DNA from 2 places in the Mesorhizobium sp. M0904 genome. Region 1 is predicted to be linked to the other one. Evidence: riboswitches for the same ligand, from Rfam matches in the RefSeq annotation. Region 1 holds a riboswitch; the other holds the start of a gene.
What was found. A riboswitch is a leader RNA that binds a small molecule or an ion and turns the genes downstream of it on or off. The one in region 1 is predicted to bind thiamine pyrophosphate.
Positions count from the first base shown of each region.

Region 1 (7,189 bases):
CCTCAGCTTGCCGCGGATCAGCGCCGCCTTGGCCGTCGGGTTGTCGCCGAGCACGTCCGAAACGACCTTGGTCGCCAACCCCTCTTCGGCTTCCAGCTGCTGGCGCTGCAGACCATGATTGGCCGTAACGTGGCCCATCTCATGCGCAATGACGGCGGCAAGCTCGGCTGAATCGTTGGCCAACGCCAGCAGGCCGCGGGTGATGTAGAGATAGCCGCCCGGCAGCGCGAAGGCATTGACGTTGGGCGAGTTGAGGATGGTGATGCGGTAGGTCTGGGTCGGGTTGGCCGACACCACGGTCAGTCTGCCGACGACCTTGGCCACCATGCGCTCGAGCTTGGGGTCGGAATACTCGCCGCCATAGGTGGCGAGGATGCGCGGGTGCTGCGCCTTCGCCAGTTCGGCGAGCCTGCTGTTAGCGGCGACATTGTCGACCGTAATCGGCTTGTCGGAGGGCTGGAAGCCCGATTCCTGCACGTCGGGAGGCGTGAACATCTGGCAGCTTGCCAGCGCCACGGCAAGACCGGCCAGCGCAAGAAAGCGCGCCAGCGGTTTCAGCCTCCGATTGTCGATGCCGGTCGGCAGGTCGGCTTCCTTTCAAGTCCTGGGACGTGACCGCGAAAATCGGGCGCGATTTCCGGAAAGCATCACGCGCAAAATCAAGTTCTACGGCGTCCTTCGTGCGTCCGACAGATACGAGGCAGCAAGGGCAAATCACGGTCTAAGCCGGACCAGTTCCTGGCGGACCTAGCCACACTACCTCGACCATGGCAAGCAAGCGCCGCTTCGCCTTCCGCCGGTTTGACCATAAATTATGTCCGCTTCCGGGCAACATCTCGTGATCCAGTCGCAAACGGACCCGAGCCGATATAGCGTCGGAATGCCTCCGGTCCAGCCCCAACGAAAAAATCGGCGGCGGTGCCGGTCGCGGCAACCGTGCCACCGTCCAGGAAAACCATGTTTTGGCCGATACGGCGCGCATCGTCCGGCTGGTGCGTGACGAATAGCACCGTCATGCGCTGCTCCGAATGGACGTCGGCCACCAGGTCGAGCATGTCGTCGCGCAGTGCCGGTCCGAGCGAAGCGAACGGCTCGTCAAGCAACAGCACCGGCCGGTCGCGCACTAAAACCCGGGCGAGCGCGACGCGCTGCCGCTCGCCGCCGGAGAGTTCGCGCGGCAGTCGGCTTTCCTTGCAGGCAAGGCCGACGCGCTTCAGCGCTGCGGCGATTGCGGCGCGGTCAGCCTCGCTCAGCCTGAGCGAAGGCGAGCGGCCGAGCCCGACATTCTGCTCGAGGGACAGATGGGCAAACAGGTTGTTTTCCTGGAACACCATCGATACCGGCCGCGCTGATGGCGGCGCAGTGCTGACGTCGGCGCCGCCGATGAGCACGCGGCCTGACCGTGGCGCTTCGAAACCGGCCACCAGATTGAGCAGTGTCGACTTTCCCGAACCGCTCGGCCCCATGATGGCGGTGATTTCCGACGCCGGGAAATCGACATCGAATATAAGCGGCGTTTCACCATAGCTGAACGAGACATTATCGAGCCGCACGGCCGCGCCTTTTTCCACCGAAATGGACCGTTCCGGGCTGATCGGCATCATGATTTCTCCCTCCTTCCCATCCAGTCCGCGGTCAGCACCAGCGCCAGGCAGACAAGGCCGAGCAGCAGCGCCAGCCCGGCCGCATCCTCGGTGCGGTAACTGCCCATGCGGGCCAGCAGCAGGTAGGGCAAGGTTTGCACGGAATCGCTGCCGAACAGCGCAATGACGCCAAGATCGCCGAGCGACAGCGCCATGGCGAAAGCGAAGCCGGTGGCGAGCGGCCGCCGCAGCGACGGCCAGTCGACCAGCCGCAACCGGTTCCAGGCCGAGATGCCAAGCTGTGCGCAAAGCCGTTCGTGGCGTTCGCTCGCCGCGTCATAGGCAGGGCGGATGGCGCGGATGGCGAACGGCATCGCCATCACCGCATTGACCGCAACGACCATGACAGGGGCGATCGCAAAGACATCGCTGACGGTGCGCAGGAGCAGGAACCAGCCGGCGCCGATGACGATGGGCGGCACCACCAGGACGAACCCCGCACCGGTGTCGGCCAGATGTTCGAGCACCGTCCGCCGGCCTGTCCGCCGGGTGAGCGCCAGCGCCCGGCGCGCCATGACCAGCGACAGCGACAGCGCCAGGGAGAGCAGCGCCGATAAGACGGACAGCACGGCACTGGTCGCCGTCGCTTGCCGCACCGCGCTCTCGCCGGCAAGGCGGCCGAGATCGGCGCCAAGCCCGGCCGCCAGCGTGGCCGCCATCGGCCCGGCGACAAATAGCAGTGCCAGCCCGATCACCAGCGCGTTCAGCACGGTCTCGGCCGCACCGGCTAAAAAATACCGGCGCGGCGCCACCGGCAGATTGGCGTCGCCGGTCATATTGGCGCCAAGCCGCGTCAAGGCCAGCACGACCACGAAGGTCAGGGCAATCTGCAGCAGGGTCAGCGTCACAGCCCGCGCCGGGTCGAAGTCGAAACGCAGCGCCTGGTAGATGGCAACCTCCAGCGTCGTCGCGCTGGGTCCGCCGCCGAGCGTAAGCACGATGGTGAAGGAGGTGATGCACAGCATGAAAACGAGCCCGGCAACGCCCGGCAAGGCCGCACGCAGCGGCGGCCATTCGATCAGCCGGAAGGCCGGCGCAGCACCCATGCCAAGCTGGCTCGCCAGCCGCCATTGGTCGGCCGGCACGATCTGCAACGCCTCCAGGAACAGCCGCGTCGCCAGCGGCAGGTTGAAGAAGACATGGGCGACGAGTATGCCCGACAGGCCATAGATGCCGGGCCAGCTCTGGCCGCCTAGCGCGCCCAGCGTGCCGGCAAAATAGCCGGCGCGGCCATAGAGTGCCAAGACACCGAGTGCGGCAACAATGGCCGGCAGCGCCAGTGGCACGGCGAAAAGCTGCAGGATAAAGCCTCGCCCGAAAAACTGTGGATGCCGCGACAGGGCACGCGCGACGAACAGCGCTGGCGCGACGGAGAGCAGGGTCGACAACAGAGCCTGCCAGAGCGTGAAACGGACGATACGCAAGAGATACGAATCGAAGGCGGAGACAACACCGGACGGGTCGCGCGTGGCTTCGACGACGAGCCCGGTGAATGCACCGCCGATCAGCAACGCGATGGCGGCGAGCGCGACGATGCCGGCGTTGACGCGGGAGTCAGATGATGGTGCGCGTTGCACGCTAGACCACCAGATTCGAGATTCTTAGTGAGGATTGCGTTCCTTCGCGCCCCCCTCTGTCCTGCCGGACATCTCCCCCACAAGGGGTGAGATTGGCAGTTTCAGCGCTCCGCTCATTCCAGCAACATCGGCGACTGGCGAAAGCCGCCGTGCCGTCCGATCTCCCCCCTTGTGGGGGAGATGTCCGGCAGGACAGAGGGGGGCGCCGTAGAGCGATCATCTTCGATCAATCGGCCAAAGCTACTTGCTCATCGCCGCAAGCCACTCATCGACCCAGGCCTTGCGGTGGGCCGCGACTTCCTCCGGGCTGAACAGCAAGGTTTTGGTCGGTTTGACAAGCTTGTCGAACGCCGGATTGAGCGGCTTGTCGGTCTTGCCGGCCGGGAACATCCAGTTGGTTTCGGGAATGACATCCTGGAATTTCGGTCCGGTCATGAAGGCGATGAACTTTTCCGCCAGCGGGTTCTTCGCGCCCTTGGTGGTGATCCCCGCAACTTCGATCTGCAGGTATTCGCCTTCCTCGAAGGACGCCGCCTGGTAGCGCTCGGTGTTTTCGGCGACCATGTGGTAGGCCGGCGACGTGGTATACGACAGCACCATCGGCGCCTCGCCCTTGGTGAACAGGCCGTAGGCCTCGCTCCAGCCTGGCGTCACCGTCAGCACCTTTGCCTTGAGCTTGGCCCAGGCTTCGGGCGCCTTGTCGCCATAGACCGACTTGACCCACAACAGCAGGCCAAGGCCCGGCGTCGAGGTGCGCGGGTCCTGGATGACGATCTTCTCTCCGGCATCGCCCTCGACCAATTCCCTGAGGCTCTTCGGCGGGTTCTTCAGTTTTTCGGTATCGTAGACGACGGCGAAATAGCCATAGTCGAACGGCACGAAAGTATCGTCGCGCCAGCCGCCCGGCACGCTGACATCCGATATGGCGCCATGCGGCGAAAACAGGCCGGTTGCCTTGGCGTCGGCGGTTAAATTGGTATCGAGGCCAAGCACGATATCGGCCTTGGTGGCGGCCCCTTCCAGCTTCACACGGTTGAGCAGCGCCACGCCGTCAGCGACCGAGACGAATTCGACGACGCAGCTGCACTCGGCCTCGAAGGCCTTCTTCACCGCCGGTCCCGGACCCCAATCGGCGGTGAAGCTTTCATAGGTATAGACGGTCAGTCTATCCTGTGCCGATGCCTGCCCTGGCAGGGCGAGCGCGGATGCCGCAAGCAGGACAATCGGGACAAGAGAGTGGAAAAAACTGCGCATCGGCGCCTCCTTCGTTCGCATTGAAAGGAATTGAGGCGCCGGGCTGTCCGAAGCGTCTAATCCCTCCGCCGGTACAAACCGGATCAGGTTCAGCGGGTTGGCAGTCTTGCCTCTCAGCCGGTCCGCGAAGATCGCGTCCGGCACCCCGTTAGAGCGTTTCGACACATAGGCCCGGCCGAAGTGCCGCGCAAGCGGAAGTTTGCCGGGCATCCAAAGCCCAGCCTTCCGTTTCGTCTGCCGTTTCATCTTCCGTTTCATTCTTCCGTTTCTGGGGCAGGGCTGGTAAGGGCCACGAGATATGAGCAAATTCACCATCCTGCTTGGCGGCGATCTCATCCGCACGCCGCTGCTCGACCGCCAGGTCGAAGGCTCGCGCGTCATCGCTGCCGATGCCGGCATCGGCCATGCCCGTATGCTGGGCCTGAGGCCGGAACTCTGGGTCGGCGATTTCGATTCCGTGCCTGCCGAGTTGCCGGAGGATCTGGCCGCCGTGCCACGGCAGGTGTTTCCCGCCGAAAAGGACAAGACCGACGGTGAACTCGCTATCGCCGCCGCACTCGAACGCGGTGCGACCAGCCTTGTGCTCGCAGGCGCTTTCGGCGGCAAACGCACCGACCACATCTTCCTGCATCTGGCGCTGAGCGTCCGGCTGGCGGAAGGCGGGACGGACGTGCTTTTGACCAGCGGCGCACAGGAAGGCATTCCCTTGCTGCCCGGAAAGACTGGCTTCGACTATGCCGACGGCACGCTGTTTTCGGTGCTCGGCTTCTCCGATCTCGCCGGCCTGAGCGTCACCGGTGCCAAATGGCCGCTCGACCATGTCGAGGTTGCGTTCGGCTCGTCGCTGACCATTTCCAACGAGGTCAGGGGCCGGTTGGAAATCGCGCTGGCCAGCGGCCGCGCGCTGCTGCTCGCGCATCCTTTTCCCTTACCTGAAAGCTGACATGGCACCGCCGCTTCTCAATCTCGATGGGATAAAGCTGACCTTTGGCGGCACGCCGCTGCTCGACGGTGCCGCCCTGACGGCCTCAGCTGGCGACAAGATCGCCTTGGTCGGCCGAAACGGTTCGGGCAAGTCGACGCTCCTCAAGATCGCCGCCGGGCTGATCGAGCCGCAGGACGGCGAAGTCTTCCGCCAGCCTTCGGCAACCGTGCGCTACTTGCCGCAAATGCCCGACATGGAAGGTTTTGCGACCGTCCGCGCCTATGTCGAGGCGGGGCTCGGGCCCGCCGACGATCCCTATCGCGCCACCTATCTGATGGAGCATCTCGGCCTGACCGGCGAAGAACGGCCGAACGACCTCTCCGGCGGCGAGGCGAGGCGTGCGGCACTCGCCCGCGTCATGGCGCCGGAGCCCGACATTCTCCTCCTCGATGAGCCGACAAACCATCTTGACCTGTCGGTCATCGAATGGCTGGAGGAGGAGCTTGCCCGCACCTCCTCGGCACTGGTCGTCATCTCGCATGACCGCCGTTTTCTCGAGCGCGTGTCACGCGCCACAATCTGGCTCGACCGCGGGCAGACCCGCCGTCTCGACAAGGGCTTTGGCTATTTCGAGCAATGGCGCGACACGGTGCTGGAGGAGGAAGAGCGCGAGCAGCACAAGCTCGGTCGCCAGATCGTCCGCGAGGAGCACTGGCTGCGCTATGGCGTGACAGCGCGGCGCAAGCGCAACATGCGCCGGCTCGGTGAGTTGCAGACCATGCGCCAGCGCTTTCGCGGTCATCGCGGCGCCGAGGGTGCGGCGACGATGACAGCCAGCGACGCCGCCGAATCCGGCAAGCTGGTGATAGAGGCCAGGAACATCGAGAAGAGCTTTGGCGATCTGATCGTGGTCAAGGGATTTTCGACCCGCATCCAGCGCGGCGATCGCGTTGGCTTGGTCGGGCCGAACGGCGCTGGCAAGACGACGCTGTTGAAGATGCTGACCGGCGAATTGAAGCCGGACGCAGGCACGGTGCGGCTCGGCACCAATCTGGAGATCGCCACGCTCGACCAGAAGCGCGAGGCCGTCGATCCACAGGAGACACTGGCGCAGTATCTCACCGACGGTCGCGGCGAGAACCTGGTCATCAATGGCGAACAGCGCCACGTCGTCTCTTACATGAAAGACTTCCTGTTCAAGCCGGAACAGGCGCGCACGCCGGTGCGCGAGCTTTCGGGCGGCGAGCGGGCACGGCTGATTCTCGCCCGCGTTTTGGCGCGGCCGGCAAACCTGCTTGTGCTCGACGAGCCGACCAACGACCTCGATGTGGAGACGCTGGAGTTGCTGCAGGAACTGGTCGCCGGCTTTGCCGGCACGGTGATCCTGGTCAGCCACGATCGCGATTTCCTCGACCGCACCGTGACCAGCATCATCGCGCCGGATGGTGATGGCCGCTGGATCGAATATGCCGGCGGCTATTCCGACATGCTGGCGCAGCGCGGCGGCACCAGGCTGGACGACCGCAAGGCGCGGCCGAAGGCAGAGACCAGCGAGGCGACGGCCGCAAGCAGGAGCGACGCGGTCGCTCCCAAGGGCCCGGCAAAGAAACTGTCGTTCAAGCAGAAATTCGCGCTGGAAACCTTGCCCAAGAAGATCGAGGCGGTGTCGGCCTCGATCTCGCGGCTGGAGAACAACATCGCCGATCCGGCCTATTACGAGCGCGACCCGGCCTCGTTCCAGAAGACGATTGCCGCGCTCGACAAGGAGCGCGTCACACTGGCAGCGCTCG
Region 1 is NZ_JAMYOC010000007.1:52,492-59,680, forward strand. Features, by position in the region: gene NKH80_RS09435 (M48 family metalloprotease) at 1-558, opposite strand, end outside; gene thiQ (thiamine ABC transporter ATP-binding protein) at 813-1,604, opposite strand; gene thiP (thiamine/thiamine pyrophosphate ABC transporter permease) at 1,601-3,220, opposite strand; gene thiB (thiamine ABC transporter substrate binding subunit) at 3,461-4,474, opposite strand; TPP riboswitch at 4,518-4,632, opposite strand; gene NKH80_RS09455 (thiamine diphosphokinase) at 4,773-5,417, shown strand; gene NKH80_RS09460 (ABC-F family ATP-binding cassette domain-containing protein) at 5,419-7,189, shown strand, end outside.

Region 2 (7,189 bases), on a different contig from region 1:
GAGCCGTGACTGGTCCGGCGGACTGGCTTTCAATCATCGTCGCGCCGATCATGAAACGGTGGTCGGTGCGCGGCACTGCATAGAGTGGAAAGCGCGGATGCAGCAGCCTGACCGGGCGCGACAGCGAGATATCAGGCGTGCGCAGGATCAGCATCTCGCCGCGAACGCCGCGCAGCCTATTATCGGCTGCTGCCATTCCGGTGCAGTCGAGCTGACCATCGAAACCGCAAACATGCCGGGCATCGGCATCGAAGCGGAATTCGACGCCCATCGCCGCCAGCTTGTCATGAAGTTCCGCCATAGCCTGGCGCGGGTCGAGATGGGCCTCATCGGGGAAGAGCAATCCACGGCGGAAGCGGCCGGCGAGGTCGGGCTCCAGCAAGGCAATTTCATCTTCCTCGACGTGCCGATGGCCCGACGTGCGGCTGGCGAACCGGTCGAGCTCGCCAGCATCGCGCGGCGCGGCCACGACCAGCGTTCCGGCCCGCGTCACCTGGCCGGGCGTTGCGGCATCCCACCAGTCGGCGGCACCGCGCCCGAGATCCAGCACCGGCTGCTCGGCGCTTTCGCGCTCGCACCATGGCGCCAACATGCCGCCGGCGAACCACGACGCATTGCCCCCAAGGCCAGGCCTTGTCTCGGCAACGGAAACCGCCGCGCCGCGTGCGGCGAGCTCGAAGGCGGCGGTGAGGCCGGCAACGCCGGCCCCTTTGACCAGCACCTTCATGATGGCTCACCTGGCTGAGGTATGAGCGGTGCGCCGGTCTCGTCCGCCGGCAGGTAGAGATCGCCGCCCTCGCGGTATTTCGCCGCCATCGCCGCCATGCCCTCCTTCTGCGCTTCGGCGCGGATGTCGTGGGAAATTCGCATCGAGCAGAATTTCGGTCCGCACATCGAGCAGAAATGCGCCAGCTTGTGCGCCTCCTTGGGCAAGGTCTGGTCGTGGAAGGACCGCGCTGTTTCGGGATCGAGCGACAGGTTGAACTGGTCCTCCCAGCGGAACTCGAATCTGGCCCGCGACAGCGCGTCGTCGCGGATCTTCGCCGCCGGGTGACCCTTCGCCAGGTCGGCGGCATGCGCCGCGATCTTGTAGGTGATCACGCCGGTCTTGACGTCGTTGCGATCGGGAAGGCCGAGATGTTCCTTCGGCGTGACGTAGCAGAGCATGGCGGTGCCGAACCAGCCGATCATCGCCGCACCGATGCCGGAGGTGATGTGATCGTAGCCCGGCGCGATGTCGGTGGTGAGCGGTCCAAGCGTATAGAACGGCGCTTCGCCGCAGACCGCGAGCTGCTTGTCCATGTTCTGCTTGATCTTGTGCATCGGCACGTGGCCGGGCCCCTCGATCATCACCTGGCAATCTTTCGCCCAGGCGATCTTGGTCAGCTCGCCGAGCGTTTCCAGCTCGGCGAATTGCGCGGCGTCGTTGGCATCGGCGATCGAGCCGGGACGAAGGCCGTCACCGAGCGAGAAGGACACATCATAGGCGCGGCAGATGTCGCAGATTTCGGCGAAATGCTCGTAAAGGAAGCTTTCCCGGTGATGGTGCAGGCACCATTTGGCCATGATCGAGCCGCCGCGCGAGACGATGCCAGTGACCCGGTCGACGGTCAGCGGGATGTAAGGCAGCCGCACGCCGGCGTGGATGGTGAAATAGTCAATGCCCTGTTCGGCCTGTTCGATCAGCGTGTCGCGGTACACCTCCCAGGTCAGATCCTCGGCAATGCCGCCAACCTTCTCGAGCGCCTGGTAGAGCGGCACCGTGCCGATCGGCACCGGCGCATTGCGGACGATCCAGTCGCGGATGTTGTGGATATTGCGGCCGGTCGACAGGTCCATCACCGTATCGGCGCCCCAGCGGATCGCCCAGACCATCTTTTCGACCTCTTCGGCCATCGAGGAGGTGACAGCGGAGTTGCCGATATTGGCGTTGATCTTCACCAGGAAATTGCGGCCGATGATCATCGGCTCGCTTTCGGGATGGTTGATGTTGGCGGGAATGATCGCCCGTCCGCGCGCCACCTCGTCGCGGACGAATTCGGGCGTGACGAAATCGGGCAGCGTCGCGCCGAAAGCCTCGCCGTCGCGCTCAAGCTTGCCGTGCAGGATCTCGCGACCAAGGTTCTCGCGAATGGCGACGAACTCCATTTCGGGTGTGATGATGCCGGCGCGTGCATAGGCAAGCTGCGTCACCGCCTTGCCTGCTTTGGCTCTGAGCGGTCGGTGGCGGATGGGAAATTCCGGTGTCAGGCGTTCGCCCACCGCAAATCCATTGTCTTCCGGCCGGATATGGCGGCCGTCATAGACTTCGACATCGCCCCGCGCCGTAATCCATTCGTGGCGAAGCCGTGCAAGGCCATTTTCGATGCTGGTTTCGACAGTCGGGTCTGTATAGGGGCCGGACGGATCGTAGACGGTGACGGGCGGTTCGCCGGCCGTCGGATGGACGGAGATTTCGCGCATCGGCACCCTGAGCTGCGGGTGGATGGTACCGGATTTGTGGATTTTGCGTGAGGCAGGCAGCGGTCCCGTCGACACGGCGGGGGTGAGGGCATTCATCTTAAGGCTCCTTTGCTCGTGCATTGGAGACCCAGTTCTGTGCCGGAAGATGAAAAGACGCTTCTGTCGACCTGCCGAAACAGGACCTCGGGCGTAAACTCCCGCAAAGCGCTTGCACCGTCCCTACGCCAGTATGAACTGGATCAGGTTCAACGGGTCACTGCGCCGCGAAAGCCAGCAGTATCTCAGCCCCTTGCCGGGACTCCCCTGGTGAATGACTTACGTTGAACAAGCCGACGCTATTTTGTCAAGCGCATTTGGCCCATGGCGGCGATCGGCGACCACTCAAACCCAGCGGAAGCGCGCGCACGTATCGAGAGCAAGTCACGCCCCAGAGGAGCGCTGAAGCGCCCACAATAAGGCCAGCCCATGCGGATTCGGAACCTTTTCCAGCACGGCATTTTCGGGCTTGCCGAACCGACGTTGCTATCGCCCGATTGGGTGAGTTTGCTTTAGATGTCTGTCTTGCTCGTCATCGGCAATCCTTCCGCGTGGGCTAGACGCCCCGTTTGTTTCCCCACAGCAGAACATGAAGCTGCGGCAGTACACGCGCCTCGAACCACCTGTCGCGGGTCACCTTTTCGACCAGCCATTCCATGCGTTTCATCACACCGGCCATGTCGATCAACGCGTCTTCGTTACCGGGACGCGGCGGCGTGTGATTGCCGGGCTGGAGATAGACGGGCAATTGCGGATAGCGCGCCGCAGCGTCCTTGGCATAGGCATAGTCGTCATCGTCGAAGACGACGAGCTTGAGCGCCATCTGCGGCTTATCCTGCGCCGCCTCGATGCAGGCGTCGAATGCGGCCCAATCCGTCGTCATTCCGCTTGAGGGCGGCTTGGGGCTGAGCACAAGCACGTCGAGATCCGCGAACCATTGCTTGGACACCGATCCTTGGGTTTCCAATGCAAAGCGGTAGCCCTCACCATGCCCGCGGTTGATCAGCTGGCCAAGCGGCTGGATGGCCGGATTGCCGCCCGACAGCGACACCATCACGGGCTGGCCGCCGGAAAGCGCAATGACCTTTTGCCACACCGCGTCGGCAGACATCATCTCCCAATCATGGCGGAAGCGACTGTCCACCGCATACAGGCTGTCGCACCAGGAACAGCGATAATCGCACCCGCCCGTTCTTACGAACACCGTCGGCAAGCCGATCAGCATGCCTTCGCCCTGAATGGTCGGCCCAAAAATCTCGCTGACGCGAATTCCGGGATGCATTGCGCACGTCATGGCCGGTATTCCGCCCAGGTTTTCGGCGTCTCGCTCACCCGCACGGCGGAGGTTTGTGGTAGCCGCACCTTGCACCAGTCGTGGAAGTGCCTGGCCAGACATTCCGCCGTGACACGGTCATGCCCCAGGACGTCGTTAAGATGGCGATGGTCGAACGTCCCGTCGATGTAGTGCTTGAGCGCCGCCAGGTCTTGGTAGTCGCGCACAAAGCCATGTTCGTCCAGTTCGCCACCTGAAAGCTCCACTACGACGATGTAGTTGTGGCCGTGTAGACGCGCGCACTGATGATCTGGTGGCAAGGAGGTGAGCTGATGCGAGGCCGAGAAGTGGAACTCTTTGGTAATGCGGAACATCACGCGCTCCTTGTCTGGATAGCGTGGAGCCAGAAGTCCGCGTCCTCATAATCTGTCGGGTCGGCAATGCCGGCCAGATCGAATGCTTCGCGCCGTTCGACGCATGTCCCGCAGCGACCGCAATGACGTGCGCCGCCCTTGTAGCAGGACCAAGTCGCCTCGAACGGCGTGGCGTACTTTGCCCCCTCGCTGACGATGTCAGCCTTCGACATATTCACATAGGGAGCATAAAGGCCGATATCGGCGTAGCCTGCGAGTGCATGGTTCTGCATCGCCTGAAAGGCGTCGATAAAAGCGGGCCGGCAATCGGGATAGATGAAATGATCTCCGCCATGGACGGCAGTGGCCACCGCATCGGCCTTCCGCGCGGCGGCAACCCCGAAGGCGATAGCCAGCATGATGGCGTTCCTGTTCGGCACCACCGTGATCCTCATGGAGTCTTCGGCATAGTGCCCGTCGGGCACGTCCACACTATCAGTCAGCGCCGAGCCGCCTAGGTTCCCGCCGACATCGCGGATATCGACGATCTGGTGCGGAACACCCAGCCGTTTGGCGCAGATAGAGGCAAAGCCGAGTTCCTTTTTGTGCCTCTGGCCGTAATCGAACGATAGCAGGCCAATGAGTTTCTGCTCGGTCGCCACCTTGTGAGCGAGCGAAACAGAGTCCAATCCGCCGGAGCAGATGACGAGGGCATTCATGGTTTGAGTCCTTGTTTTGACCGGGTAAGGCTGCGACCGGAGATTTCTCTGCGCTCCCAGTACTCCAAGGGGGCGGTTTTGTGAATGCGTAAGGTGCAATTTAAACGCAACGATTCTGCCGCTCTTGGCGCCCAAAGGGAATACTGCGCAAGTTGTCCTTTATGCGCGATTGGGTGGCCAACAGGCAGAAGCAGCTGGTGTTGACTGTGTCGCCGTCAACCGTCGATAGCGCGGCGCCCTCTGGCCGCGGACCTTGAAGCTGCGATGAGAGGCGAAAGAAACGCCCGGGTTAGGTAGCCATCGGCGCTGGCCAAGGGCCGCTTGCAGGCGCTGACGGTCACCTCGATCACACCCGACTGGGCTTGCTTTCAGTTCTGCTTCGCTGTCCCGGCCGCCGTGATCCGACGCGTAGAGTTTATCCGGAGGTCAATTGGGGATTTGTGGCGGAATAACTCGGCGTGGATTGTCAGTATGGGTGCGATCCGAACTACAATGTTGTTGGGCCGGAATCCTCCATGCGCAGCCCGTCATCTGACGGCTCGACAAAGGGCAGCTTTCAATCCTAACGCAGTCGGCCCTACCGCCCACGCCGGCTTTGGCGCAGCACCCATGGTAGGCGCCGCTTCCATCGTCCCCTCGTCGCAAAGGCACATGTTCCTGCCCGCCGCTTCCTTCTACCGGTCCATCTGAGTGCAGCCGATGGGTGCGATGCCTCCGGATCCCACGCTTCCTCGACCGTCGGCGAGGTGCCGACACGGTCTTTCGTCGGCGCCGTGCGGCGTATGCGGCGCGCATAATCAGGGCCATGTTTTCGGCACCATCGGCGGATGATCTCGTAGGAACGACGATCCCGCGATCGCAGCATTTCCTCGACATCGCGCAGGCTCAGATTGAAGCGGAAGTAGGGCCAGACAGAACGGGTCACGATTTCGCTCGGATAGCGAACATGGACCATGTTAGGTCGGCGTTTGGCAAGGGAGCGTTGCGGTTTTCGGTATCTTCGATTTTTCGCCGCAGACCTTTCCCTACTGGATTTGCCAAAATTTGCGGTTGAAATTTACTTTTTCCGAATTGTTCGGTGATAGGGGACCAACACGCAGCTACTACTCTAGGACGGGGGAGTGAAAGAGTATGCAGCGCCTGTCTACCGCAAGGTTCGGTGACCTTCTGGCGGGAGATCTGCGCGCTTTTGGCGGGCCCTCGACGATCGAACCACTTGCCGGCCGAATCAGGGCGGAGCAGGTCAGTATCGTGCTTCGCAACACGCTTGTGGGCATGGTTGCGAACATATTCAATGCGGCCACTTTTGTTATGGCGGTTTGGGGCTCGCCCGACCAAACGAAAGCCGTCCTCTGGGCGAGTGCCATCATCGTCGCCGCTGGGTTCGTAGGCCTAAGAGCGAGATCATCGTTTCAGTCAGTCAAACCAAAGTCAGTGTCTCGCCGGACAACGCAAAACCTGGTGCGGAACGCGTTCTTGTTCGGCACCTGGTGGGGAGCACTTCCCGTTCTGTTCTTCAGCGGGGCAACAGGCGCAGCCCAGGTCGTCATTACCTGCCTGAGCGCAGGGATGATCGCAGGCGGTGCCGCTTCTTTTTCCACGATTCCTATTGCGGCCGTCGCGTACACGCTACCGATCTTCCTCGGTTCGGCGGTTGCGATTGTGGGGGTGGGGGACGCCGTCAATCTGCCCGTCGCAATCCTGATAGTGAGCTACGCCATCACGCTGTTTCGTGCAGTGCTTGCCCACGCAGTCGGATTCACCCAACGCTTCATTCTGCAAGCCGAAAGCGAAGATGCCATTCGCAGGGATGTTCTAACGCGTTTGCCAAACCGGTTCAGCTTCAATGAGCGGTTGGAGAACGCGTTGGTGGACGCAAAGCAGTTTGACCAACACTTTGCGTTACTTTTGTTCGATCTTAACAATTTCGACGAGATGAATGATCACTTTGGCCGAGCAATAGCGGATGCCCTTTTGGTCGAAGTGGCTGCGAGACTTCGGAAATCGACGCGGGAGAGCGATAGCATCGCGAGATTGGAGGGGGATGAATTTGCAATAATCGCTGCGCGCGATATCCGGCCAGATCAAATCAGGTCTTTGGCCAAACAGATCATAGATGCCATGCGGGGCCCCTTCTTGATCGAAGGGCGGGAGATATACTGCAGGCCCTCTCTCGGCATCGCTTTGGCGCCCACTGATGGTTTGGATGCCAACCAACTCCTGCGGTGCGTCGACACCGCGCTACACCGGGCGAAGACGCTGGGGGCGGGCTCCATCCAGTTTTTCAGCCCAGGCGACGATGAAGCTGCTGCAAGGCGCCATGCCCTTGAAAGAGATCTGGCTTC
Region 2 is NZ_JAMYOC010000013.1:47,402-54,590, reverse strand. Features, by position in the region: gene thiO (glycine oxidase ThiO) at 1-727, opposite strand, end outside; gene thiC (phosphomethylpyrimidine synthase ThiC) at 724-2,559, opposite strand; TPP riboswitch at 2,662-2,778, opposite strand; gene queE (7-carboxy-7-deazaguanine synthase QueE) at 3,056-3,793, opposite strand; gene queD (6-carboxytetrahydropterin synthase QueD) at 3,790-4,146, opposite strand; gene queC (7-cyano-7-deazaguanine synthase QueC) at 4,146-4,844, opposite strand; gene NKH80_RS15455 (putative bifunctional diguanylate cyclase/phosphodiesterase) at 5,976-7,189, shown strand, end outside.
Region 2: it holds a riboswitch for thiamine pyrophosphate, as region 1 does, so the genes downstream of both, thiC (phosphomethylpyrimidine synthase ThiC) here and thiB (thiamine ABC transporter substrate binding subunit) in region 1, are expected to answer to the same signal.